3 regions of the Pannonibacter tanglangensis genome follow, and region 1 is predicted to be linked to each of the others. Evidence: predicted binding sites of a transcription regulator. Region 1 holds the regulator's gene; each other region holds the start of a gene.
The links. Region 1 encodes LexA, which represses DNA repair genes until DNA is damaged. Its sites were predicted from a motif close to TGTTCNNNNTGTGTTCNG; they were not measured.

Region 1 (7,895 bases):
CCACTTCAGGTCCGGATCGGGGATGGTCAGGCCCAGGTATTCGGCCTGGGGCACGGTCTGGTCGACGAATTTCTGGCGCAGTTCGTCGTTGGAATTGATCTTGATCTTCCAGGCCATGGACTGGGCGGAATGCACCGAGTCCGCGTCGGAGGGGCCGAACATCATCAGCGCCGGCCACCACCAGCGATTGATGGAATCCTGCGCCATTTCCTTCTGCTCCGGCGTGCCTTCGCGGCACATCTTGACCAGGGCGTCATAGCCCTGACGCTGGTGGAAGCTCTCTTCCTTGCAGATGCGGATCATCGCGCGGCTGTAGGGACCGTAGGAGCAGCGCTGCAGCGGCACCTGGTTCATGATCGCCGCGCCATCCACCAGCCAGCCGATCATGCCGACATCGGCCCAGTTCAGCGTCGGATAGTTGAAGATCGAGGAATACTTGGCCTTGCCCGAGTGCAGCTGCTCCAGCAGCTCGTCGCGCGAGACGCCCAGCGTCTCGGCGGCGCAGTAGAGATAGAGGCCATGGCCGGCCTCGTCCTGCACCTTGGCCAGCAGGATCGCCTTGCGCTCCAGCGTCGGGGCGCGGGTGATCCAGTTGGCTTCCGGCAGCTGGCCGACGATCTCCGAATGGGCATGCTGCGAGATCTGCCGGATCAGGGTCTTGCGGTAGCCTTCCGGCATCCAGTCCTTCGGCTCGATCTTGATGCCGTCGTCGAGCCGTTGCTGGAAGGTGCGCTCGTCGGCGTTCATCTCTTCCAGGGTCTTCACCCGGCTGGCGTCGGTCTTCACCATCTGTGCGTACATGCGCGTCCTCCAGAAGCTCGAACTGACCTGTCGGGACCCTCGGGTCCCGGTGCTCACACCCGTTCCAGGATCAGGGCAATGCCCTGCCCGACACCGATACACATGGTGCAGAGCGCATAACGCCCCTGCACCCGCTGCAACTGATAGGCGGCCGTCGTGACCAGCCGCGCGCCGCTCATGCCGAGCGGATGCCCCAGAGCGATGGCCCCGCCGTTCGGATTGACATGGGGCGCATCGTCGGCCAGTCCAAGCTGGCGCAGCACCGCCAGCGCCTGCGCCGCGAAAGCCTCGTTCAGCTCGATCACGTCCATCTGGTCGAGCGTCAGCCCCGCCTTGGCCAGAACCCGGCGCACCGCCGGCACCGGGCCGATGCCCATGACGCGCGGCTCGACCCCGGCCGCAGCCATCGCGACAACGCGCGCCATCGGCGTCAGGCCGTGACGGGCCACCGCTGCCTCGCTCGCCAGCATCAGCGCGGCAGCGCCGTCATTGACGCCGGAGGCATTGCCCGCCGTCACGGTCAGCTCCGGACCATTGACGCCCTTGAGCTTGGCAAGCTGCTCGGCCGTCGTGCCCGGGCGCGGATGCTCGTCAACGGCAACCAGGACGGTCTCGCCCTTGCCCCGCTTCACCTCGACCGGCGCAATCTCCTGCGCAAAGAGCCCCTGCTCCTGCGCAGTGGCCCAGCGGGCCTGGCTGCGGGCTGCAAAGGCGTCCTGATCCGCGCGGGATACGCCAAAATCCGCCGCAACATTGTCCGCCGTTTCCGGCATGGAGTCGATGCCGAAGGCAGCCTTCATCTTCGGGTTGACGAAGCGCCAGCCGATGGTGGTGTCGTAAACTGCAGAACTGCGGGAAAAGGCCGTGTCGGCCTTCGGCATGACGAAGGGCGCCCGCGACATGCTCTCGACGCCGCCCGCCAGCACGAAGTCATAGTCGCCAGCCCGGATGCCCCGCGCGGCCATGCCGACCGCATCCATGCCCGAGCCGCAGAGGCGGTTGACCGTGGTGCCGGGAACCGAAACGGGCAGCCCGGCCAGCAGCCCCGCCATGCGGGCGACATTGCGATTGTCCTCGCCGGCCTGGTTGGCACAGCCAAAGATGATGTCCTCGACCGCACTCCAGTCGAGACCCGGGTGGCGGGACACGAGCGCGGCCAGCGGCGCGGCGGCCAGATCGTCGGCGCGGACGGACGACAGCGCCCCGCCATAGCGGCCGATCGGCGTGCGGACTGCGTCGCAGACAAAGGCGTCGGACATCCACTTCCTCCCTCAGAAGCGTCCCCAGAAACTGTCACGCGGGCCTGTTCAGACCAGCTGGCGTTCGAGAGCTGAGCCTCACCCTCAATTCATCGACCGCACGGTCACCATATGCAGAGTTTCATCACACTGCAATAGGTTTTTTTTGATTTTCTGTGACACGTTGCGGTGAGCCGACGCCGGATGACGCAGCGGATCCACCGAAGGAATGAGGCTGTCGGTCTTGAACGGGGGCGCGCCGACCCCATTTCTAGGACAGGTTTCCCTGGTCAGAAACCTCCCGAACAGGCAGTCCCGCTCGAGCGACCCCTTGCGCCCGGCGGGGCTGCCTGTGCCCTCCCCCGCACAATCCCCGATCTGCCATCCGCACCCGCCTTTGTCGCGGCTGCAAACGTCGCGGCTACAAATGTCACGGCTACAAATGTCACGGCTGCCATTGTTCCGGCTCGTCTTGTCGCGGCTGCCGCTTGCCCGGCTGCCATTCTGCCGGCTTCCGGTGCGGGCCGCGCGGGCGAGAATTGCCTGCAGGGCCGCCGTTCCGGTGTGCCCGGGTCTGGCCTTGCCTCGCCTCGCTGTGCGTCAAGGTCTTCCCGGCAACCGGCGCGCCGTCTCGATTCCGCCAGAACCGACCCCGGCCACACCCGAACGGAACCGGGCCGTCAGGGTCGTGCAAGGCCGGGTCGTGCAAGGCTGGGACTTGGGCGACCAGGCATCGAGAGGCCGGCCATTGAGAGGCCTGCCATTCAAAAGCTGGGGCGTCAGCCGCCCAGACGGGCGTGCCGCGCCCGCACCCCGGGGGTCACCGCCTCGAGCGCCCCCTCGAGCCCGGTGAAGCTCGACACCTGCGCATCCGCAGCCGGGCTCAGCGCGAGATAGAGGCGGGCGAAGAGCCGCCGCGCCCGGTCGCCCGCCCAGTCCTGCGGCAAGGCCGCGGGCGGCAGGTCCGGGTCCCTCAGGGCCAGCGCGCGAAAGCCGTGGACGAGGAGCAGCCGGGCCGACAGGGCCGTCAGCCCATCCGCGAGCCGGTCACCGGCCGCCAGCAGGTCCGAAAGGCGGCTGAACCGGTCGATGAAGGCGGCATAGCCCGCCTCGAGATCGTCCAGGGCCCAGACCTGCCGCACCGCCGCACGCAGGCTGTCATGCCCCTGCAGGTCGTCGGAGGCGGCCGTGAGCCCGGCCCAGCCGGCGGGAACCGGTCGATGCCCCGCCGCCAGGGCCACCCCCGGCGCCAGCGGCACGAAGCCGCTTGCCCGGTCCGGTGGCTCCCCGGCTGCCGACCCGGCCTGCAGGGCCAGGGTGAAGGTGGCAGGTCCCGAACCATCGCGCGGCAGGGCATAGAGCCGGTCGGCCGCCGCGGCAAACTCCTCATGTGCCGCCGCAGTCAGGCCGTAATAGCCAAGCCGCCCAACCCGCGTGCCTTCCAGCCTGCCGGCAGCCACCAGCCGCGACGCGGCGGTGCGCACCAGCGTCTCGCTGATGCCGACGCGGGCACAGGCCTCGATCACATGCCCGACCCACAGGGAGCCGCCCCGGGGGACGACCACATCGCCATAGAGCGTGACGATGAAGGCCCCGGCCCGCAACGGGCGGCGGGCGGCAAACGCATCGACAAGCGCGGCAACCGCATCGGCGGCGCCGCCCGTCCGGGGCGCGGCGCGCTCCCCCGCTTCGTCGGTGGCGGACTGGTCTGGCATGCGCGGCTCATCCATCTGGCGGCGTCCCGTCGGGACGCCCGGGCGACAACTGCCCCTTCCTACCGGGCCGGAGGCCGTGCGTCCATGACCTCGCCCGCCGGAACATCCCGCTAACCTCACCTTAAGACTTGTGGAACACAGTGTGAACAGGTAACCTGCGTTCATGATTTGTACCGACGCGACCCGAGAGGATTCGCCATGCTGACCCGCAAGCAACATGAACTGCTCATGTTCATCCACGAGAGGCTGAAAGAGACCGGCGTGCCGCCCTCCTTCGACGAGATGAAGGACGCGCTCGACCTCCGGTCGAAGTCGGGCATCCATCGCCTCATCACCGCCCTCGAGGAGCGCGGCTTCATCCGGCGCCTGCCCAACCGGGCGCGGGCCATGGAGGTGGTGCGCCTGCCGGACTCCATGACGCCCGGCCTTGCCGCGCCGCGCGGCAAGGGCTTCGCGCCCTCCGTGATCGAGGGCTCGCTCGGCAAGGCGCAGACGCCGCCACCGCCGCGCGCGGCCGAGCCCGAGATGCCGGCCGGTATCAGCACCATCCCGGTGATGGGCCGGATTGCCGCGGGCGTGCCGATCGAGGCGATCCAGACCCACAGCCACACCATTTCCGTGCCGCAGGACCTGATCGGACGCGGCGAGCACTTCGCACTCGAGGTGCGCGGCGATTCCATGATCGAGGCCGGCATCCTCGATGGCGACACGGTGCTGATCCGGCGCACGGATTCGGCCGAGAGCGGCGACATCGTCGTGGCCCTGGTCGATGACGAGGAAGCGACCCTGAAGCGCCTGCGCAAGAAGGGAGCCTCCATCGCGCTGGAGGCGGCCAATCCGGCCTACGAGACCCGGATCTTCGGTCCCGGCCGCGTGCGCGTGCAGGGCAAGCTGGTCGCGCTGTTCCGGCAGTACTGACGCGCCGCACATACCCCGTTTGCCGACTGGCCTTTGCCATCTGGCGCAGGGCGCGCATGCCTTTACGGTCCGGGATCGGGCCTGTTGCAGTCGGGACCAGATGACGGCCCCGGCGGCCGCTGGTCTGGCCGTGGCAGGTTTGGCGGCAACAGGTGTGGCAGCGGCAGGTGTGCCGGCGACAGGTGTGACTGCGGCGGAGGCTGCCGGTGCCTGCCGGTTGTCTCAGGGGGCCGGGGCGGCGCCGGGATCGCCGTCTGGGTCCGGCGGAGCGGGATCAGGTGGACTGGTATCAGGTGGACTGGTATCAGGCAGAGCGGGATCAGGCAAAGTGGGAGCCGACGGGAGCGGGCCTCCCCGTCCCACGGGCAACTGCCAGGGGCGGTGTCCCGGCGGGCGGCTGTAGGCGATGCGTTCGATCCTGAGTGTCGCCAACCTGGTGACGTCAGGTCTCGAAGGGTCAGGTCTCACAAGTTCAGGTCTCATAAGTTGAGGTCTGGCAAGTTCAGGTCTGGCAGGGTCATGGCCGAGAGGCTGGCTGCGGCCCGGATCGGTCCGGCCGGGGCCAGGCTGGGCCGGATCCGTCTGTCGCGGGTCCGTTTGCATTGGCGCAGTTTGGGCCGGGTGCGTTTGCGCCGGGTCGGTTTGAGCCGGGTCGGTTTGGGCCAGGGCAGTTTGGGTAAGGTCTGTTTGGGCCGGGGCACTGCTGGCCTGCTCCCCTCCCGTCTGATTGGCGTCGGGCAGAGCCGCGTCGTCCGCGAGCCAGATCGCCACGACACCGAGGTCGCGGCGCGACGCATCGAAGATCAGCGGCGCAGCGCATCCGGGCGGTGCGGTCAGTGCCGTGACGAGAATGTCGGCGCGGGCACAGTCGCTTTCCAGCGCCTCAAGCTTGCGGCTCAGCGCAATGCGAAGCGGCGGGGCGTCGGGCTGATCGCTGTCCGGGCCCCGGCCTGCTCCTTCATCCTGGCCTGCTCTTTCATCCTGACCTGCTCCTTGATCCTGGCCTGCCTCTTGGTCCGGGCCAGCACCGGAAGGGCCAGCACCGGCGGGGCCAGAGCGAAGGCCCGGATGGTTTCCAGAACGGGGGCCAGCCACGAGGTCAGCCTGGAGGGCCGTCTGGCGGTCAGCCAGCAGGCCAGCCAGGAGGTCAGTCTGGAGGTCAGTGGGGTGGGCAGCGTGGCTGCCAGTCTGGACGCCCGGAGAGGGACGAGGTCCGGAGCCTCGGTCAGCGCCCGGGCCGAGGGGATTCATAGGGTCCGCGTCCAGCCTTGAGCCAGCCTCCGGGTCAGCCGCGCTGACCGGTGCGGCTCGGGTGGCCGGCGCGCGGGCCGGCGCGCCGACGGGGAGTTCGGCTTTTGCGCTGACTGGGACGCTGATTGGGGCGCCGATTGGGGCCTTGACCGAAAGCCGGGCCGGTTCGCCGAGGGGGGCGCTGGCCGCAGCGATGACGGGGGCGCTCGCCGGGATACTGGTCGAGATGCTGGCCGGGGCGCGTGTCGGGGCGTCGGGGCGCGCACTGCCGGTCGGAGCGGGTCGGCTCTGCCCGGGTGAGTGGGCGTCGATGACGCAGCCGAGCGGGTCGCAGCGCGTTTGCGCCGGGACAGGCCTGTGGGCTGAGAAATGCCGGTCCGCAATGCCCTCTCCGGTCAGCCAGACTTCGGCGGCAAACCCGATGCGGCCGCCATTGACCCGCAACACCCCGTCGGCATCGCGCGCCGCCACCTGGGTGCCCCGTTCGCCGATGTAGAGATCGGGCGGGCGATGCGCGGCCCACAGCACCAGTCCGGCCACGGTCGGCACTGCGGCGAGGAGCCGCCAGCGGCCCTCGGCCAGGAAGCCCCAGAACACGGCCCCCGTGAGCGCCAGCGCCGCTCCGGCGGGAAGCGCTCCGATGACGCCGTCCGTGTCGCTCAGACCTGCGGTGAAGCGGGCGGCCGAGAGCATGATCCCGATGCCCTCGCCCATGACATGCAGCGCCGGTGCGGCAAGGCCGAGAGGCTGCAGCAGGAAGGCCGCGACCCCGGCCGGCATCACCAGAAGCGACACGGCCGGCATGGCGAGCAGGTTGCCGACAAGGCCATAGGGCGACAACCGGTCGAAATGATAGGCCCCGATGACCCCGGTCGCGAGGCCGGCAATGAGCGAGGTGGCCGTAAGGCCGGCAAGCCACAGCCAGAGCCCGCCGAGCACTGCGGCAAGAGGACCGGCCGGCCGGCGTGCCTTGCGCCGGTCCCGGCTCGCCCGGCGATGCCGGCCGTGGTCGTCATAGGCGGCGATCAGGCAGATGACGGCAGCAAAGGACATCTGGAAGCCGGGCGAGAACAGATCCTCCGGCCGCCAGGCCAGCAGAACAAGGGCCGCCAGGGCGACACTGCGCAGGCTGAGCCCCCGCCGGCCGGTCATCAGGCCGATGAAGACAAGCGCGATCATCAGGTAGGACCGCTGGGTCGGAACGCTCGCCCCGGAGAGGAACAGGTAGCAGGTCGCCGCCAGGAGGGCTGCGCCAGCCGCGATCCGGTGCAGCGGCAGGCGCAGCGCGAAGCCCGGGACCAGCGCCAGTCCGGCCAGCACCACCCAGTACATGCCGCCGGCAAACAGCACCATGTGCAGGCCGGAGATCGAGAGCACATGCGACAGGCCGGCCTCCCGCAGGTCGGCATCGGCGGCCTCCGAGATGTGTCCGCGCAGCCCGACGAGGAGGGCGGCGACGATGGCGCTGGCGTCGCCCGGTCCCAGCACGGCCTCCGCCTCGCGGGCAACGGCGTGGCGCAGGCGGTCGACCGCGGCAAGCGCGTCGAGCACCCGGCTGTCGGCGCGCGGCTGCAGCCGTTCGGGCGTGCCGAAGGCAAAGCCGGTCGCCCCGATGCCCTGGTAGAAGGCCGCAAAGGCAAAGTCGTAGCTGCCGGGACGGACCGGACCGGAGGGCGGCAGCAGGCGGGCCGAGAGCCGCAGCCGGTCGCCCGGCAGGAGCCCCTCGCCCTGGCTGCCGCGCTGGCTCAGACGGACCCGGGCGGGCGGCGTCTGCCGGCCGAGCCCGTCCGCCGTCTCCACCGCGAGAACGAGCTGGCTGCCGCTCGCGGTGGGCGTAAGCGAGAGCACCGTCCCGGTCAGGGTCGTGCTGCGGGCCGTCTGCAGGACCGGTGCGGCCACCGTTGCCGTGCGCAGTGCCCCGGCCGCAAGGCCGCAGGCCAGCGCGGCAAGCAGCAGCAGCGGCACACTCGTC
Region 2 (7,895 bases), on a different contig from region 1:
ACCATCGGATTCCGGCATGCCGCCCCCTCCTCGGTTGCCCCGGGCGAAGCTTAGCGCGAGACCCGCGGTGACGACACGAGCGCTGCGAAACGGAAGCAGCGCCAACAAAAAGGAGAGGCCAGCGGCCTCCCCTGTCATCGTGTGTCGCTCCGATCAAGACTCACGCCTTGTAGACGACCAGCAGGTCCTTGGCGTCGATCTGGCTGCCGGGCGTGACGAGGACTTCCGAGAGGATGCCATCCCGCTCCGCATGCAGCGCGGTTTCCATCTTCATCGCCTCGATCGACAGCAGCACGTCGCCGGCCTTGACCGACTGGCCGGCCGCGACCGCGACAGTGGAGATGACGCCCGGCATCGGCGCGCCCACATGGGCCTCGTTGCCGGCCTCCGCCTTGCGGCGCAGGGCAGCCCCGGAGGCCCCATGGGCGCGATCCGGCACCTTGACGATACGCGGCTGGCCGTTGAGCTCGAAGAACACCTTCTTCTCGCCCTGCACATCCGTCTCGCCGACAGCCTGGCAGCGCACCACGAGGGTCTTGCCCGGCTCAAGTTCGACGAAGATCTCCTCGCCCACATCCAGTCCGTAGAAATAGACCGGGGTCGGCAGCACCGAGGTCGGCCCGTACTGGACCTGCGCCCTGGCGAAATCGGTGAAGACCTTCGGATACATGAGGTAGGACGCCAGAGCCTGGTCATCGATGTCGATACCGGTCTTCTCGGCCGCCTCCTTGCGCCGCGCCTCGATGTCCTCCGACTTGAGGAGCGACCCCGGCCGGACGGTGATCGGGGTCTCGCCCTTCAGCACCTTGTCCTGCAGCGCCTTCGGCCAGCCAGCCGGCGGCTGCCCCAGGTCGCCGCGCAGCATCTGCACGACCGAATCCGGGAAGGCCACGTCCTTGTCCGGGTTGACCACATCGGTCACGGTCAGGCCCTGGCTCACCATCATCAGCGCCATGTCGCCGACGACCTTGGACGACGGCGTCACCTTGACGATGTCACCGAACATCATGTTCGCGTCGGCATAGGCCTGCGCCACCTCGTGCCAGCGGGTCTCAAGGCCAAGCGAGCGCGCCTGCTCCTTGAGGTTGGTGAACTGGCCACCCGGCATCTCGTGCAGATAGACCTCGGAGGCCGGCCCCTTCAGGTCGCTCTCGAAGGCCGCATACTGATGGCGCACCGCCTCCCAGTAGAACGAGATGCGGCGGATCGCATCGGCCGACAGGCCAGGATCGCGGTCGGAGCCCTTCAGCGCCTCGACAATGGAGCCAAGACACGGCTGCGAGGTGTTGCCGGAGAAGGCGTCCATCGCTCCGTCGATGGCATCGACACCGGCATCGACCGCCGCCAGGACGGTGGCGCCGCCAATGCCCGACGTGTCGTGGGTGTGGAAATGGATCGGCAGGCCGATCTCTTCCTTCAGCGCCTTGAACAGCACCCGCGCGGCGGCCGGCTTCAGGAGGCCGGCCATGTCCTTCACGCCGAGGATATGGGCACCCGCCTTCTCGAGCTCCTTCGCCAGCCCGACGTAGTACTTCAGGTCATACTGCGGCCGCGCGCTGTCCAGGAGGTCGCCGGTGTAGCAGAGCGTGCCCTCGCAGAGCTTGTCCGTCTCGAGCACCGCGTCGATGGAGACGCGCATGTTCTCCACCCAGTTCAGGCAGTCGAACACGCGGAACACGTCGACACCGGCCGTCGCCGCCTGATGCACGAAGAAGCGGACCACGTTGTCGGGATAGTTGGTGTAGCCGACGCCGTTGGAGCCACGCAGCAGCATCTGCAGCAGGATGTTGGGGGCCTTCTGCCGGATCAGCCGCAGACGCTCCCAGGGATCCTCGGTGAGGAAGCGCATGGCGACGTCGAAGGTCGCCCCGCCCCAGCATTCGAGCGAGAACAGCTGCGGCAGGCCGCTGGCATAGGCATCGGCGATGGCGACGATGTCATGCGTGCGCATGCGCGTGGCCAGCAGCGACTGGTGGCCGTCGCGCATGGTCGTGTCGGTGACGAGCACCTGCGGCTGCGCCTTCATCCAGTCGGCAAAGCCGCGCGGGCCAAGCGTGTCGAGCAGGTTGCGGGTGCCCTCCGGCTTGACGTCGCCGAAATCCGGCACCACCGGCGCCGCCGCATCCTTGCCGGGACGCGGCCGCCCGCGGGTCTCGGGATGACCATTGACGGACACGTCGGCAATGTAGGTCAGGAGCTTGGTGGCGCGGTCCTGCCGCTTCACCTGCGCAAACAGCTCCGGCGTGTCGTCGATGAAGCGCGTGGTGTAGTTGTTGGCGCGGAAGGCCGGGTGACCGATGATGTTCTCGAGGAACACCAGGTTGGTGGCAACGCCGCGGATGCGGAACTCGCGCAGGGCGCGGTCCATGCGCTGGCAGGCCTCTTCGGCACTCGGTGCCCAGGCCGTGACCTTTTCCAGCAGCGGATCATAGAACCGGGTGATGACCGCGCCCGAATAGGCCGTGCCGCCGTCGAGGCGGATGCCGAAGCCGGTGGCACCGCGGTAGGCGGTGATGCGGCCGTAGTCCGGGATGAAGTTCTGCTCCGGGTCTTCCGTTGTGATGCGGCACTGCAGGGCATGGCCGTTGAGACGCACGTCGGCCTGCGCCGGCACGCCGCTGGCCTCGGTGCCGATCGCCGCACCGCCGGCAATGCGGATCTGCGCCTTGACGATGTCGATGCCGGTGACCTGTTCGGTGACCGTGTGCTCGACCTGCACGCGCGGATTGACTTCGATGAAGTAGATCGCGCCCGTGTCGGCATCCATGAGGAACTCGACCGTCCCCGCGCCGCAGTAGTCGACTGCCTTGCCGATCTTCAGACCGTAGTCACACAGCTCCCGCCGGCGATCTTCGGAGAGATAGGGGGCCGGCGCCCGTTCGACGACCTTCTGATGCCGGCGCTGGATCGAGCAGTCGCGCTCGAACAGGTGCACGAGGTTGCCATGGCTGTCGCCCAGGATCTGCACCTCGACGTGGCGCGCCCGCTGGACCAGCTTCTCCAGATAGATCTCGTCCTTGCCGAACGCGGCCTTGGCCTCGCGCTTGGCAGCCACGACCTCACGCACCAGCGTCGCCTCGTCGCGGATGACGCGCATGCCGCGGCCACCGCCGCCCCAGGACGCCTTCAGCATCACCGGGTAGCCGATGCCCTCGGCCAGCTTCTTGATCTCTTCCAGATCGTCCGGCAGCGGATCGGTTGCCGGCATGACCGGCACGCCGGCCTCGATCGCAAGGTTGCGCGCGGCCACCTTGTTGCCGAGCCGGCGCATGGTCTCCGGCTGCGGCCCGATGAAGATGATGCCGTTCTGCGCGCAGGCCTCGGCGAATTCCGGGCTCTCCGACAGGAAGCCGTAGCCGGGATGGATCGCATCCGCGCCCGACAGCTTGGCCACGCGGATGATCTCGTCGATGGACAGGTAGGCCTCGATCGGACCCAGCCCCTTGCCTACTTGATAGGCTTCATCTGCCTTAAATCTGTGCAGGGCGAGCTTGTCCTGCTCCGCGAAGATGGCCACGGTTTTCAGGCCAAGCTCATTGGCCGCACGGAATACACGGATTGCGATTTCTGACCGGTTGGCGACAAGTATCTTGCGGATGCTCAAGCCCGTACCCTCCCTCGGATTGACGGCGACAACTCATACAAAGGGATGATGTGCAAGGAAAGGGCCAGTATCGCTGACCTATCGGTCAACGATCCTCCAGATCACCCCGACGCCCCAATTCGGGACACCTAAGTTAAAACCGGGATCAGGCACAACAGTTTCATCAGAAACCAATCAGACGGCACATCGATCATCTGGTGGGCCTTGGCGGACGCCCCCCCAGATCCGGGAGGAACAGGACAGGAACGGAGCCTGATCCGCGATTCGTCCGCGCTGCGTTCCCTTTCGGTGCCGAAGGTTGCAAAGCGGGGTTGCAAGATTTCCGGCCGGCTTAACCAGATCTTGACGCTTGACGGGATTCGCCCGCGGACTCGAGTCCGAGTCGAAGGACGCGCCAAATCCTTGAGCAGATTCACGATTTCGTACGAAGACCTGTCGCGGGAACAAGATGTCGTAGGGAACGAATCCTGAATCGTCCAATGTCAGCGATTCGGACTTTCTTTGTTCCAGACTCGTTCTGCGTGCATCCGGACGCTGCCGGCACAGGACGAAAAGAGGGCAGGACAGAGCGCAACCGGCTGTGCTAGACAGCCCTTCGACCCGGCCTGATCCAGCCTCGCGTGACGCGGGCGGGAGCGGATCCAGAACAGCGGATCCCGGACACCGGCCCTCACAGTCAGGACCCAAGCGGCACCTCCCGGGGGCCGTCAACCGCCAAGGCCGCAACGAAGCACCCGCCGCGATGCCTCCGATCAAGACCCTGCCGTTGCCCCCGGCCGCCCGGGCGAAGACCGTCACGGCCGTGCTCGGCCCGACCAACACGGGCAAGACGCATCTCGCCATCGAACGGATGCTGGCCCAGCCATCCGGACTGATCGGCCTGCCGCTGCGCCTGCTCGCCCGCGAGGTCTATGCCCGTCTGGTTGCCCGCGCCGGCGAGGCGGCGGTGGCACTGATCACCGGCGAAGAAAAGATCATCCCGAAGACGCCCCGCTTCTGGGTCTGCACCGTCGAGGCCATGCCCCTCGACCTCAACACCGAATTCGTCGCCATCGACGAGGTCCAGCTCGCCGCCGATCTCGACCGCGGCCATGTCTTCACCAACCGGATCCTCAACCTGCGTGGACGGTCCGAGACCCTGCTCCTTGGTGCAGCAACGATCCGCCCGCTGCTCGAGAAGCTGATCCCCGGGCTGAACGTGGTGACCCGCCCGCGCATGTCGGTGCTCACCTATGCCGGCTCGAAGAAGATCACCCGTCTGCCGACCCGCTCGGCCGCCGTCGCCTTCTCCGCCTCAGAGGTCTATGCCATCGCCGAGCTGATCCGCCGCCAGCGCGGCGGCGCGGCCGTGGTGCTGGGCTCGCTCAGCCCGCGCACGCGCAATGCCCAGGTCGAGCTGTTCCAGAACGGCGACGTGGACTATCTCGTGGCGACCGACGCCATCGGCATGGGGCTCAACCTCGACGTCGACCACATCGCCTTTGCCGGCAACCGCAAGTTCGACGGCTACCAGTACCGGGCCCTGACCCCGGCCGAGATGGCCCAGATCGCCGGACGTGCCGGACGGCACATGCGCGACGGCACCTTCGGGGTGACCGGCCGCGTCGATCCGCTCGACGACGAGCTGGTGGAGAACATCGAGAGCCACCGCTTCGATGCGCTGAAGGTGCTGCAGTGGCGCAACAGCCAGCTCGACTTTGCCTCGCTGACGAGCCTGCGCGAGACGCTCGACCTGCCGCCGCGCGAAGAGGGACTGACTCGCGCGCCGGTCGGGGACGACATCCAGGCTCTGGAACATGCCGCGCGCGATCCCGATATCCGGGACATGGCCACGGGCCCGGCACGCGTGGAACTGCTGTGGGACGTGTGCCAGGTCCCGGACTACCGGAAGATCGCGCCGGCGAACCATGCCGACCTGTTGACCCACCTCTACACGTTGCTCGTGCGCAACGGCCACGTCGACGAGGACTGGTTTCAGCGTCAAGTGGCTTTCGCTGACAGGGTAGATGGTGATATCGACACTCTGGCGAACCGGATTGCGCATATCCGCACCTGGACATTCGTGGCCAACCGTGTCGACTGGCTGAAGGATCCCGCCTACTGGCAGGGTGTCACCCGCGGCATAGAAGACAGACTGTCGGACGCCTTGCACGAACGCTTGACCCAGCGCTTCGTGGACAGGCGGACAAGCGTATTGATGAGACGTTTGAGAGAGAACGCCATGTTGGAAGCGGAAATCACGCAAAGTGGAGACGTGCTCGTGGAGGGCCAGCACATTGGTCGTCTGCAGGGCTTCCGCTTCGCACCGGACGCGGTTTCGGACAGCCCCGAAGGCAAGGCCGTCCGCGCCGCCGCCCAGAAGGCGCTGGCCAGCGAGATCGAGGCACGCGCCGACCGGGTGTCGCGCGCGGCCAACGAGGATTTCGTTCTCTCCAGCGACGGCACCATCCGCTGGCAGGGCGAGCCGGTCGCCAAGCTGACCGCCGGTGACGACGCGCTTGCGCCGGGCTTCGTGCTGCTGGCCGACGAGCATCTGACCGGTCCGGCCCGCGACAAGGTGCAGGACCGCGTGAACCTGTGGGTCAAGGCCCATGTCGGCACCCTTCTGAAGCCGCTGATCGACCTCAAGGACGCCGAAGGCCTTGAGGGCCTGGCGCGCGGCATCGCCTTCCGCATCTACGAGAGCCTCGGCATTCTCGAGCGTCAGGACGCGGCCAACGAGATCCGCCAGCTCGACCAGGACATGCGCGCCTCCATGCGCAAGCTGGGCGTGCGCTTTGGCGCCTACAACATTTATGTGCCGGCCCTGCTGAAGCCGGCGCCGAGCCAGTTGCTCGCCCAGCTCTGGGCGCTGAAGCACGGCAGCCCGGACATGCCGGGCCTGGCCGAGCTGCCGCAGCTCTCGGCCTCGGGCCGCACCTCGATCACGGTCGATCCGCAGATCGACAAGGCACTGTACAAGGTCGTGGGCTTCCGCGTCTGCGGCCCGCGCGCCGTGCGCGTCGACATCCTTGAGCGGCTGGCCGACCTGATCCGCCCGCTGATCGCCTGGAAGCCGCTCGATGCCTCGGTCACTCCGCCGGAGGGCGCGATTGCCCAGGGCGGTGCCTTCACCGTGACCGTTGCCATGACCTCGCTGCTCGGCTGCGCCGGCGACGACTTCGCGGAGATCCTGAAGTCTCTCGGCTACCGCGCGGAAAAGCGCGAGATCCAGCGCCCGGTCGCGGCCAAGGCCAAGCCTCCCGAAGCCGTGGCAGCGGCTGCACCGGTCGAGACGGAAGCCTCGGCCGAACAGACCGCCGAAGCTGCAGATGTCGCGGCTGAAATCCCGGCACCCGACGCGGTTTCCGAGGCTGCCCCGGCTGCCGAAGCCGCCCCGGCGGAACAGGCTGCCGCTGAAGCGAATGCCGAGGCTTCGGCCGACGCACCCGAGCTGGAAACCGTCACCATCGACATCTGGCGTCCGGGCCGCGGCGAACGCCGTGGCCGGCCCGAAGGCGAAGCCCGCCGTGGTGGCGATCGCAATCGCGGCCAGGGTCAAGGCCAGGGTGAGGGCCGTGGCCAGGGCCGTGGCGACCGCCGTCCGCATCAGGGCAAGCGCGAAGGTGGCCCGGAAGGCTCCCGTGAAGGCGGACGCGATGGCGCTCGCCCCGAAGGCCGCCGTGGCGATGGCAACCGTCCCGAGGGGGCTTCGCGCGGTGAAGACCGCCGGGGCGGCCCGCGCCGGGATGACCGCAAGGGTGGCAAGCCGCAGGGTCAGGGCGGCCGGGACCAGGGCAACCGGGATCAGGGCAACCGTGACCGCGCGCCGCGTGCCGACAAGCCGATCGATCCCAACTCGCCCTTCGCAGCGCTCATGGCGCTGAAGGCCAGCATGGAAAAAGGCAAGTCCTGAGCCAGACACCTCCGGCAGGCCCGCAGCCCTCACAGCGGATCGACAAGTGGCTCTGGTTCGCCAGGGTCACGAAGTCGCGCACGCTGGCGCAGAAGCTTGCGACCGGAGGCCACGTTCGCGTCAACCGGGACAAGATCGACAGCGCCAGCAAGGCGATCCGCATCGGCGACGTGCTGACGATTGCGCTGGAGCGGCGTGTCCTCGTGCTGGAGGTGCTGGGGCTGGGCAACCGGCGTGGCCCGGCACCGGAGGCACATCTGCTTTACCGCGACCTGTCCCCGCCCCCGCCTCCGCGCGAGAGCGGCGGAGCGCCAGCGCCGGTCGCGCACCGCGACCCTGGCGCCGGCAGGCCGACCAAGCGGGACAGGCGGCGCATGGAGGCCTTCACCGGCGGCT
Region 3 (7,895 bases), 1.1 Mb from region 1:
CTGGGCGGGCCCGTGGCTGCGCTTGGCACCGCCCTGGATGCGCTGGAAGAGGCGCGCGGCGGTCTTGAGGCCGCGATCCGCCAGACCGATTTCGACCCGCGCGAGCTGGAGGCGACCGAAGAGCGCCTGTTCGCGCTCAGGGCGGCCGCGCGCAAGTTTTCCGTGACCGTGGACGAGCTGCCCGCGCTTGCCGCGCGCATGGCGGCCGACCTCGGGGATCTGGACGCGGGCGAGGAGAGGCTGGACGCCCTGGTGCGGGCGGCCGATGCGGCGCGTGGCGCCTATGACGCGGTGGCCGCGCGGCTGTCGGCCGAACGCCGGCAGGTCGGGGCCCGGCTGGAGGCGGCCGTGGCCGCCGAATTGCCGTCGCTGAAACTCGAGCGGGCCCGCTTCCTTGTCGAGATGACCAGCGATCCGGACAACCGCACGCCGGCCGGCGTCGACATGGTGGAATTCTGGGTCCAGACCAATCCGGGCACCCGGCCCGGCCCGATCATGAAGGTGGCCTCGGGCGGCGAGCTTTCGCGCTTCCTGCTTGCGCTGAAGGTCTCGCTCGCCGACAGCGGGTCCGTGCCGACGCTGGTTTTTGACGAGATCGACACCGGCGTCGGCGGTGCTGTGGCCGAGGCCATCGGCTGGCGTCTTGCCCGCCTTGCCCGCAGCGTCCAGGTCCTGACCGTGACGCATGCGCCGCAGGTCGCCGCGCGGGCGGACGGACATTTCCTCATCGCCAAGGAAGAGGTCGCCCCCGAGCGTGTGGCGACCCGCATCACGCCGATCGATGCGGCGCACCGCCGGGAAGAGATTGCCCGGATGCTGGCCGGCAGCGTCATCACCGACGAGGCCCGCGCTGCCGCTCAGCGGCTGCTGACAGTCAGCGAAAGCTGAGGCACTCTCCTCGCCGATCCGCATTCACAAGGACCACCCGGCCATGACCGAGCGCCCGCGCCCTGACGCCGACCACCTGACCCGCGAGGAAGCCGCTGCCGAGCTGGAACGTCTGGCCGCCGAGATCGCAGGCCATGACCGGCGCTATCATGCCGAAGACGCCCCGACCATTTCGGATGCCGACTATGACGCCCTGCGCCGGCGCAATGCCGAGATCGAGGCGCGGTTCCCGGATCTGGTGCGCCCCGACAGCCCGTCCCTGCGGGTGGGGGCCAGCGTTGCCGACGGTTTCGGCAAGATCACGCATCAGGTCCCGATGCTGTCGCTCGACAATGCCTTCACCGATGAGGACGTGCGCGATTTCGTCGGCCGGGTCCGCCGCTTCCTCAAGTTCGATCCGCTGATGGGCGACCTGGTGGTGACGGCCGAGCCGAAGATCGACGGCCTGTCCCTGTCGCTGCGCTACGAGAACGGCGTCCTGGTGAGTGCTGCCACGCGCGGCGATGGCACGGTGGGCGAGAACGTCACGGCCAATGCCCGCACCATTGCCGACATCCCGCAGCGGCTGCCCGCCGGCGTTCCGGCGGTGGTCGAGGTGCGCGGCGAGGTCTACATGTCGCATGCCGATTTCGCCGCGCTCAACGCGCGCATGGCGGCCAACGGCGGCAAGACCTTCGCCAATCCGCGCAATGCCGCCGCCGGCTCGCTGCGCCAGCTCAATCCCGAGATCACCGCCTCGCGGCCCTTGCGCTTCTTCGCCTATGCCTGGGGGGAGATGAGCGAGGTGCCGGCAGCGACCCAGTTCGACATGGTGCGCCAGTTCGCCGACTGGGGCTTTGCGGTCAACCCGCGCATGCAGCGCTGCGCCCGCGTCGAGGAGTTGCTGGCGGTCTATCACGGCATCGAGGAGGACCGCTCCGGCCTTGGCTATGACATCGACGGTGTCGTCTACAAGATCGACCGGCTCGACCTGCAGCAGCGCCTCGGCTTTGTCTCCCGCTCGCCCCGCTGGGCGATCGCGCACAAGTTCCCGGCCGAAAAGGCCTACACGGTGCTGAAGGACATCGAGATCCAGGTCGGCCGCACCGGCGCGCTGACGCCGGTCGCCAAGCTCGAGCCCGTCACCGTCGGCGGCGTCGTCGTCTCCAACGCCACGCTGCACAACGAGGACTACATCAAGGCCATCGGCATGGACGGCGAGCCGATCCGGGGGGGGAAAGACCTGCGCATCGGCGACACGGTGATGATCCAGCGCGCCGGCGACGTCATCCCGCAGATCGTCGACATCGACCTTGCCCGCCGGCCTGCCGATGCGCAGCCCTACGTCTTCCCCACCGTCTGCCCGGCCTGCGGCAGCCATGCGGTGCGCGAGGAAAACGCCAAGACCGGGCGGCTTGATTCGGTGCGCCGCTGCACCGGCGGCCTGATCTGCCCGGCGCAGGCCGCGGAGAAGCTGAAGCATTTCGTCCAGCGCAATGCCTTCGACATCGAGGGCCTTGGCGACAAGCAGATCGATGCCTTCTTCGCCGAAGGGCTGGTGCGCACGCCGGCCGACATCTTCACGCTGGAGGCGCGCGACAAGGCGGCGCTCACCAAGCTGCGCAACCGCGACGGCTGGGGCGCGGTTTCGGCCAGGAACCTGTTCGAGGCGATCAACGCCCGCCGCCGCATCGACCTTCACCGCTTCATCTTCGCCCTCGGCATCCGCCATGTCGGCGAGGGCAACGCCAAGCTGCTCGCCCGCGCCTATGGCTCCTGGGGCGCCTTCGAGGCCGCGATGACGGCCGCGCTCGATCACGCCAGCGACGCCTGGGCCGATCTCAACGCCGTCGACGGCATCGGCGAGACGCTGGCCGAAGCCGTGGTGCAGTTCTTCGCCGAGGATCACAACCGCGAAGCCCTTGCGGCCTTGCTCGCCGAGGTCACCCCGCTGGACGCCGAGAAGATCGACGCCTCCGGCTCGCCGGTGGCCGGCAAGACCGTCGTCTTCACAGGGTCCTTGGAGCGCATGACCCGCGACGAGGCCAAGGCCATGGCCGAACGGCTGGGCGCCAAGGTTGCGGGGTCTGTCTCCAAGAAGACCAACCTCCTCGTCGCCGGCCCCGGCGCCGGCTCCAAGCTCAAGACCGCCCAGGACCTCGGCATCGAGGTCATCACCGAAGACGAGTGGTTCGACCTGGTCGGCGGGTGAGGGACTGGATCGTCGTCTCCGTTCAAGCCTCTCCGGCCATCCCGCTCTCCGTGTCACCCCGGCCGAGCACCGCGAGAGCCGGGGCCCACTCGCTTCCAGAGCGGTGCTGCGTGTACTTCAGCGCTGCCACGGGCGTCGCACATCCTCTCGGCAGCTTGTGGCGCGACTGTGCCCGTCTCCTTTGCTCTGCAAACGAGTAGGCCCCGGATCTCCGCTTCGCTCCGTCCGGGGTGACACCTCGGTCTGGGGCATTCTCCGCGCGAAGGCACATGCCGCATGGGAGCGACACCCTCTCCGTGTCACCCCGGCCGAGCAACGCGAGAGCCGGGGCCTACTCGCTTCCAGAGCGGTGCTGCGTGTACTTCAGCGCTGCCACGGGCGTCGCACATCCTCACGGCAGCTTGTGGCGCGACCGTGCCCGTCTCCTTTGCTCTGCAAACGAGTAGGCCCCGGATCTCCGCTTCGCTCTCGTCCGAGGTGACAGCGGAAGGCGGGTCACATGTTCAGCTCAAGATAAAGGTCCTTCCAGAGGGGATTGTTCCGCTCGACCAGCTGAACCTTCCAGGCCCGATGCCATCGCTTCAACCGCTTTTCCGCAGCGATCGCGGCCTCCACATCCTCGAAACCTTCGTAGAAGACGAGGCGCGTAACGCCATGCTCCCGTGTGAAGCGTGAGCCCAAGCCTCGCCTGTGCTCGTCCACGCGGCGTGCAAGATCATTCGTCACGCCGACGTAGAGCGTTCCGTGCATGCGACTGGCCAGAATGTAGACGTGATACGTCATGGATCCCTGCCGATAGCCTCTTTGCAATCTTGTCGTGCTTTTCGTGTTTGTGCACGTTTTATGCAGTCCGCCACCCCCTCACACCACGGGAAAACGCAGCCATCCGCCTCGCTCTCGCCGCCATTGTTGCTATATTGTTCTCAGCCAGAAACGAGATGCGGCAGGATGATGAGCGTGCCCCCGGGATTTTCCGACGACTGGAGCGAGATCGACGCGGCCTATGACCAGGGGCCGGCGCAGCCGGCGCCCGCGCATCGTCCGCAGGGCGGGGGCATTGCCGCCCGGGCGCTCGCGGCGCGGCAGGGCACGCCCCAGGCGGCAGCCGCTGACTATCTTGCCGGTCTCAACCCGGAACAGCGGCTGGCGGTGGAAACCGTCGATGGCCCGGTTCTGGTGCTGGCCGGCGCCGGCACCGGCAAGACCCGGGTGCTGACCACCCGCATCGCGCATATCCTTGCCACCCAGCGCGCCTGGCCGTCGCAGATCCTCGCCGTCACCTTCACCAACAAGGCCGCGCGGGAGATGAAGGAGCGCATCGCCCATTACATCGGCCCGGGCGTCGAGGGCATGGCCTGGCTCGGCACGTTCCATTCGATCTGCGTCAAGATCCTGCGCAACCACGCCGAGCTGGTCGGCCTCAAGTCGGGCTTCTCGATCCTGGACACTGACGACCAGCTGCGCCTGATGAAACAGGTGATCCAGGCCGAGGGCCTCGACGAGAAGCGCTGGACCGCGCGCATGTTCGCCTCGCTCGTCGACAGCTGGAAAAACCGCGGCCTGACGCCGAAGGACATCCCGGAGGGCGAGGCGCGGGCCTTCGGCAACGGCAAGGGCCGCAAGCTCTACGCCGAATACCAGGACCGCCTGTCGGTGCTGAACGCGGCCGATTTCGGCGACCTGCTGCTCCACTGCATCACCCTGTTCAAGACGCAGCCCGATGTGCTGAAGGACTACCAGCGCCGCTTCCGCTACATGCTGGTGGACGAGTACCAGGACACCAACGTGGCGCAGTATCTGTGGCTGCGCCTGCTCGCCCAGGGCAATTCCAACGTCTGCTGCGTCGGCGACGACGACCAGTCGATCTATGGCTGGCGCGGCGCGGAGGTGGACAACATCCTGCGCTTCGAGCACGACTTCCCCGGTGCCGTCGTGGTGCGGCTGGAGCGCAATTACCGCTCCACCAGCCACATCCTGGGCGCGGCCTCGCATCTGATCGCCCACAACGAGGGCCGCCTCGGCAAGACGCTGTTCACCGACGACAAGGACCCGGAAGCCGAAGCGGTCACGGTCGCCTCGTCCTGGGATTCGGAGGAAGAGGCCCGCGCCATCGGCGAGGAGATCGAGGCGCTGCAGAGCAAGGGCCATTCGCTCAACCAGATCGCCATCCTCGTGCGCGCGTCGTTCCAGATGCGCGAGTTTGAAGACCGTTTCGTCACGCTCGGTCTCAATTACAGGGTCATTGGCGGCCCGCGCTTCTATGAACGGGCCGAAATCCGCGATGCCATGGCCTATTTCCGCTGCGTGGTGCAGCCGGCGGACGATCTGGCCTTCGAGCGCATCGTCAACACGCCGAAGCGGGGCCTCGGCGAGGCGAGCCTCAAGCTGGTGCATGAACTGGCCCGCGCCAGCCGCATCCCGCTGCTGGAGGCCGCCACGCAGCTCTGCCGCACGGAAGAGCTGAAGCCGAAGGCACGCAAGGCGCTGTCCGATCTCGTCGACAGCCTCGACCGCTGGCGGGCGCAGCTGGTTCACATGAAGCACTCGGAACTGGCCGAGATCATCCTGGACGAGAGCGGCTACACCGAGATGTGGCGGCTGGACCGCTCTGCCGAAGCGCCGGGCCGTCTCGACAACCTCAAGGAACTCATCCGCTCGATGGAGGAGTTCGAATCGCTGCCGGGCTTCCTCGAGCACATCGCGCTGGTGATGGACCGGGATACGGCCGATGCCGCCGATGCGGTGTCGATCATGACCCTGCATTCGGCCAAGGGGCTGGAGTTCGACACCGTGTTCCTGCCGGGCTGGGAGGAGGGGCTGTTCCCGCATCAGCGCGCGCTGGATGAAAGCGGCAGGGCTGGTCTCGAGGAAGAGCGGCGGCTGGCCTATGTCGGCATCACCCGGGCGCGCAAGCGGGCCAAGATCTGGTTTGCCTCCAACCGCCGCATCCACGGCTCGTGGCAGTCCAGCATTCCCTCGCGCTTCCTGGACGAGCTGCCGGAACGCCACGTCGAGGTGGTGGAAAGCTCCACCCGCTACGGCGGCTACAGCGGTGGCGGCTATGGCGGCGGCAACGCCTATGGCGTCTCCCGCTTCGACGCCCGCGATCCGTTCCAGAACACCTATTCGACGCCGGGCTGGCAGCGGGCGCAGCGCGCGCGCGAGGCGGGGAGTCAGGACCACGGCAACCGCTCCGACATGCGTTCCTCCCGCACGAGGGCGCAAGGGCCGCTGACCATCGAGGGACAGCTCGTGGCGAAATCGGTGTCCGACACCCCCTCCAGCTTCACGGTCGGCGAGCGGGTGTTCCACATCAAGTTCGGCTATGGCCGCATCACGACAATCGAGGGCAACAAGCTGACGATCGACTTCGAGAAGGCGGGCGAGAAGCGGGTGATCGACAGTTTCGTCGAACGCCACTGAGCCGGATTGCCGCAGCATCCGGACGGGCGCGGCGCGCGTCGGCAGTCGGTCACCGTGTCGCTGCACGGTGATGCGGTGAAAACTACATGTGCTGATCTCTGTGGATGCTGTCTCTGTTCTGGACTTTCTCGGAAACGTCCAGAAAAGCTTCTGCAAAAGATGTTGTCGCAACACGGGCAAGGCTGCATATTGCGGCCATGCGTACCCATGAGCACATCCTCATCGTCGAAGACGATCCCGAAATCGGGACCCTGATGGAGCGGCATCTGACCAGCCATGGCTGGCGTGTGTCCGTCGCGCGCAGCGGCGCGGAGATGGAACAGCAGATGGCGACCAACCGGATCGACCTGGTCGTCCTTGACCTGATGCTGCCGGGAGAGGACGGGCTCAGCATCTGCCACCGGCTCAGGGCGGCCAGCGCCATCCCGATCATCATCGTCTCGGCCAAGTCGGACGACTTCGACCGGGTGATCGGGCTTGAGGTCGGTGCGGACGACTATCTCGCCAAGCCCTTCAACCCGCGCGAGCTGATCGCGCGCATCCGCGCCCTGTTCCGCCGCATGGACCTGGGCGCGGCGATGCCCTCGGTGCAGGCGCGCCGGCTCAGCTTCGACGGGTGGACGCTCGACTGCGTCGCGCACACGCTGCACAGCCCGCGCGGCTCGGTCGTGACGCTGACGCCGGCGGAACTGGCGCTGCTGCAGGTGTTCTGCGAAAGACCGGGCCGGGTCCTGTCGCGCGACCAGCTTGTCGACCTGACGACCGGCGTCGGCACCAGCTCCACCGGCCGCAACATCGACATCCTGGTCAGCCGCCTGCGTTCCAAGCTCGATCCCTCGTCCAGCGGCGGCCAGTACATCCGCACGGTCCGGGCCGGCGGCTACGAGTTCGTCGCCGAAGTGAGCGCGGCGTGACGCGCCTGATCGCCTATTTCTGGCCGGAGCGCATCGCGGCCCAGCTGATGCTGGTGATGATCTCCGCCCTGATCCTCATCACAACCTTCGTCTTCGCCTTCTTTGCCCTGTTGCGGCCAACGGCTCCCCATTCCGACGCGATCTCGCAGATGCTGCTGCTGGGCCGCACGGTCCATCTCCTGAACGAGGCCGCACCGGCCGAGCGTCCCGGCCTCATCCGCGACATCAACGCGGCGACGCGGCGATACGAGCTGCATCTGGTCGACCCGTCCGAGCCGCTGCTGGGCGTGCCGCCGGCGCTGCAGGACCGGATCACGCCGCCGCGAGACCTGGATGCCGGCATGCGCTTTCTCGGCTCCATGCCGATGGGGCCAGAGCGCGGCGTGGTGGTGGAGTTCTCGCTCGCCGACGGCACGCGGCTCAGGGCCGAGCATCTGGCGAAGCGCGGCGGTCCGCCGCTCATCGGCAGCCCCTTCCTG

Region 2: the regulator LexA is predicted to act here: its motif matches at 4,107-4,124, upstream of GWI72_RS19390 (helicase-related protein).
Region 3: the regulator LexA is predicted to act here: its motif matches at 3,987-4,004, upstream of GWI72_RS01910 (ATP-dependent helicase).

What each region holds. Positions count from the first base shown of each region.
Region 1 covers NZ_JAABLQ010000001.1:1,479,461-1,487,355, forward strand. The annotation lists gene paaA (1,2-phenylacetyl-CoA epoxidase subunit PaaA) at 1-801, opposite strand, end outside; gene pcaF (3-oxoadipyl-CoA thiolase) at 855-2,060, opposite strand; gene GWI72_RS06720 (PaaX family transcriptional regulator C-terminal domain-containing protein) at 2,819-3,754, opposite strand; gene lexA (transcriptional repressor LexA) at 3,953-4,672, shown strand; gene GWI72_RS06730 (ComEC/Rec2 family competence protein) at 4,895-7,895, opposite strand, start outside.
Region 2 covers NZ_JAABLQ010000004.1:167,728-175,622, reverse strand. The annotation lists gene pyc (pyruvate carboxylase) at 161-3,604, opposite strand; gene GWI72_RS19390 (helicase-related protein) at 4,347-7,499, shown strand; partial or broken gene GWI72_RS19385 (RNA-binding S4 domain-containing protein) at 7,496-7,891, shown strand.
Region 3 covers NZ_JAABLQ010000001.1:399,492-407,386, forward strand. The annotation lists gene recN (DNA repair protein RecN) at 1-888, shown strand, start outside; gene ligA (NAD-dependent DNA ligase LigA) at 932-3,079, shown strand; gene GWI72_RS01905 (GIY-YIG nuclease family protein) at 3,575-3,862, opposite strand; gene GWI72_RS01910 (ATP-dependent helicase) at 4,031-6,502, shown strand; gene GWI72_RS01915 (response regulator) at 6,700-7,416, shown strand; gene GWI72_RS01920 (ATP-binding protein) at 7,413-7,895, shown strand, end outside.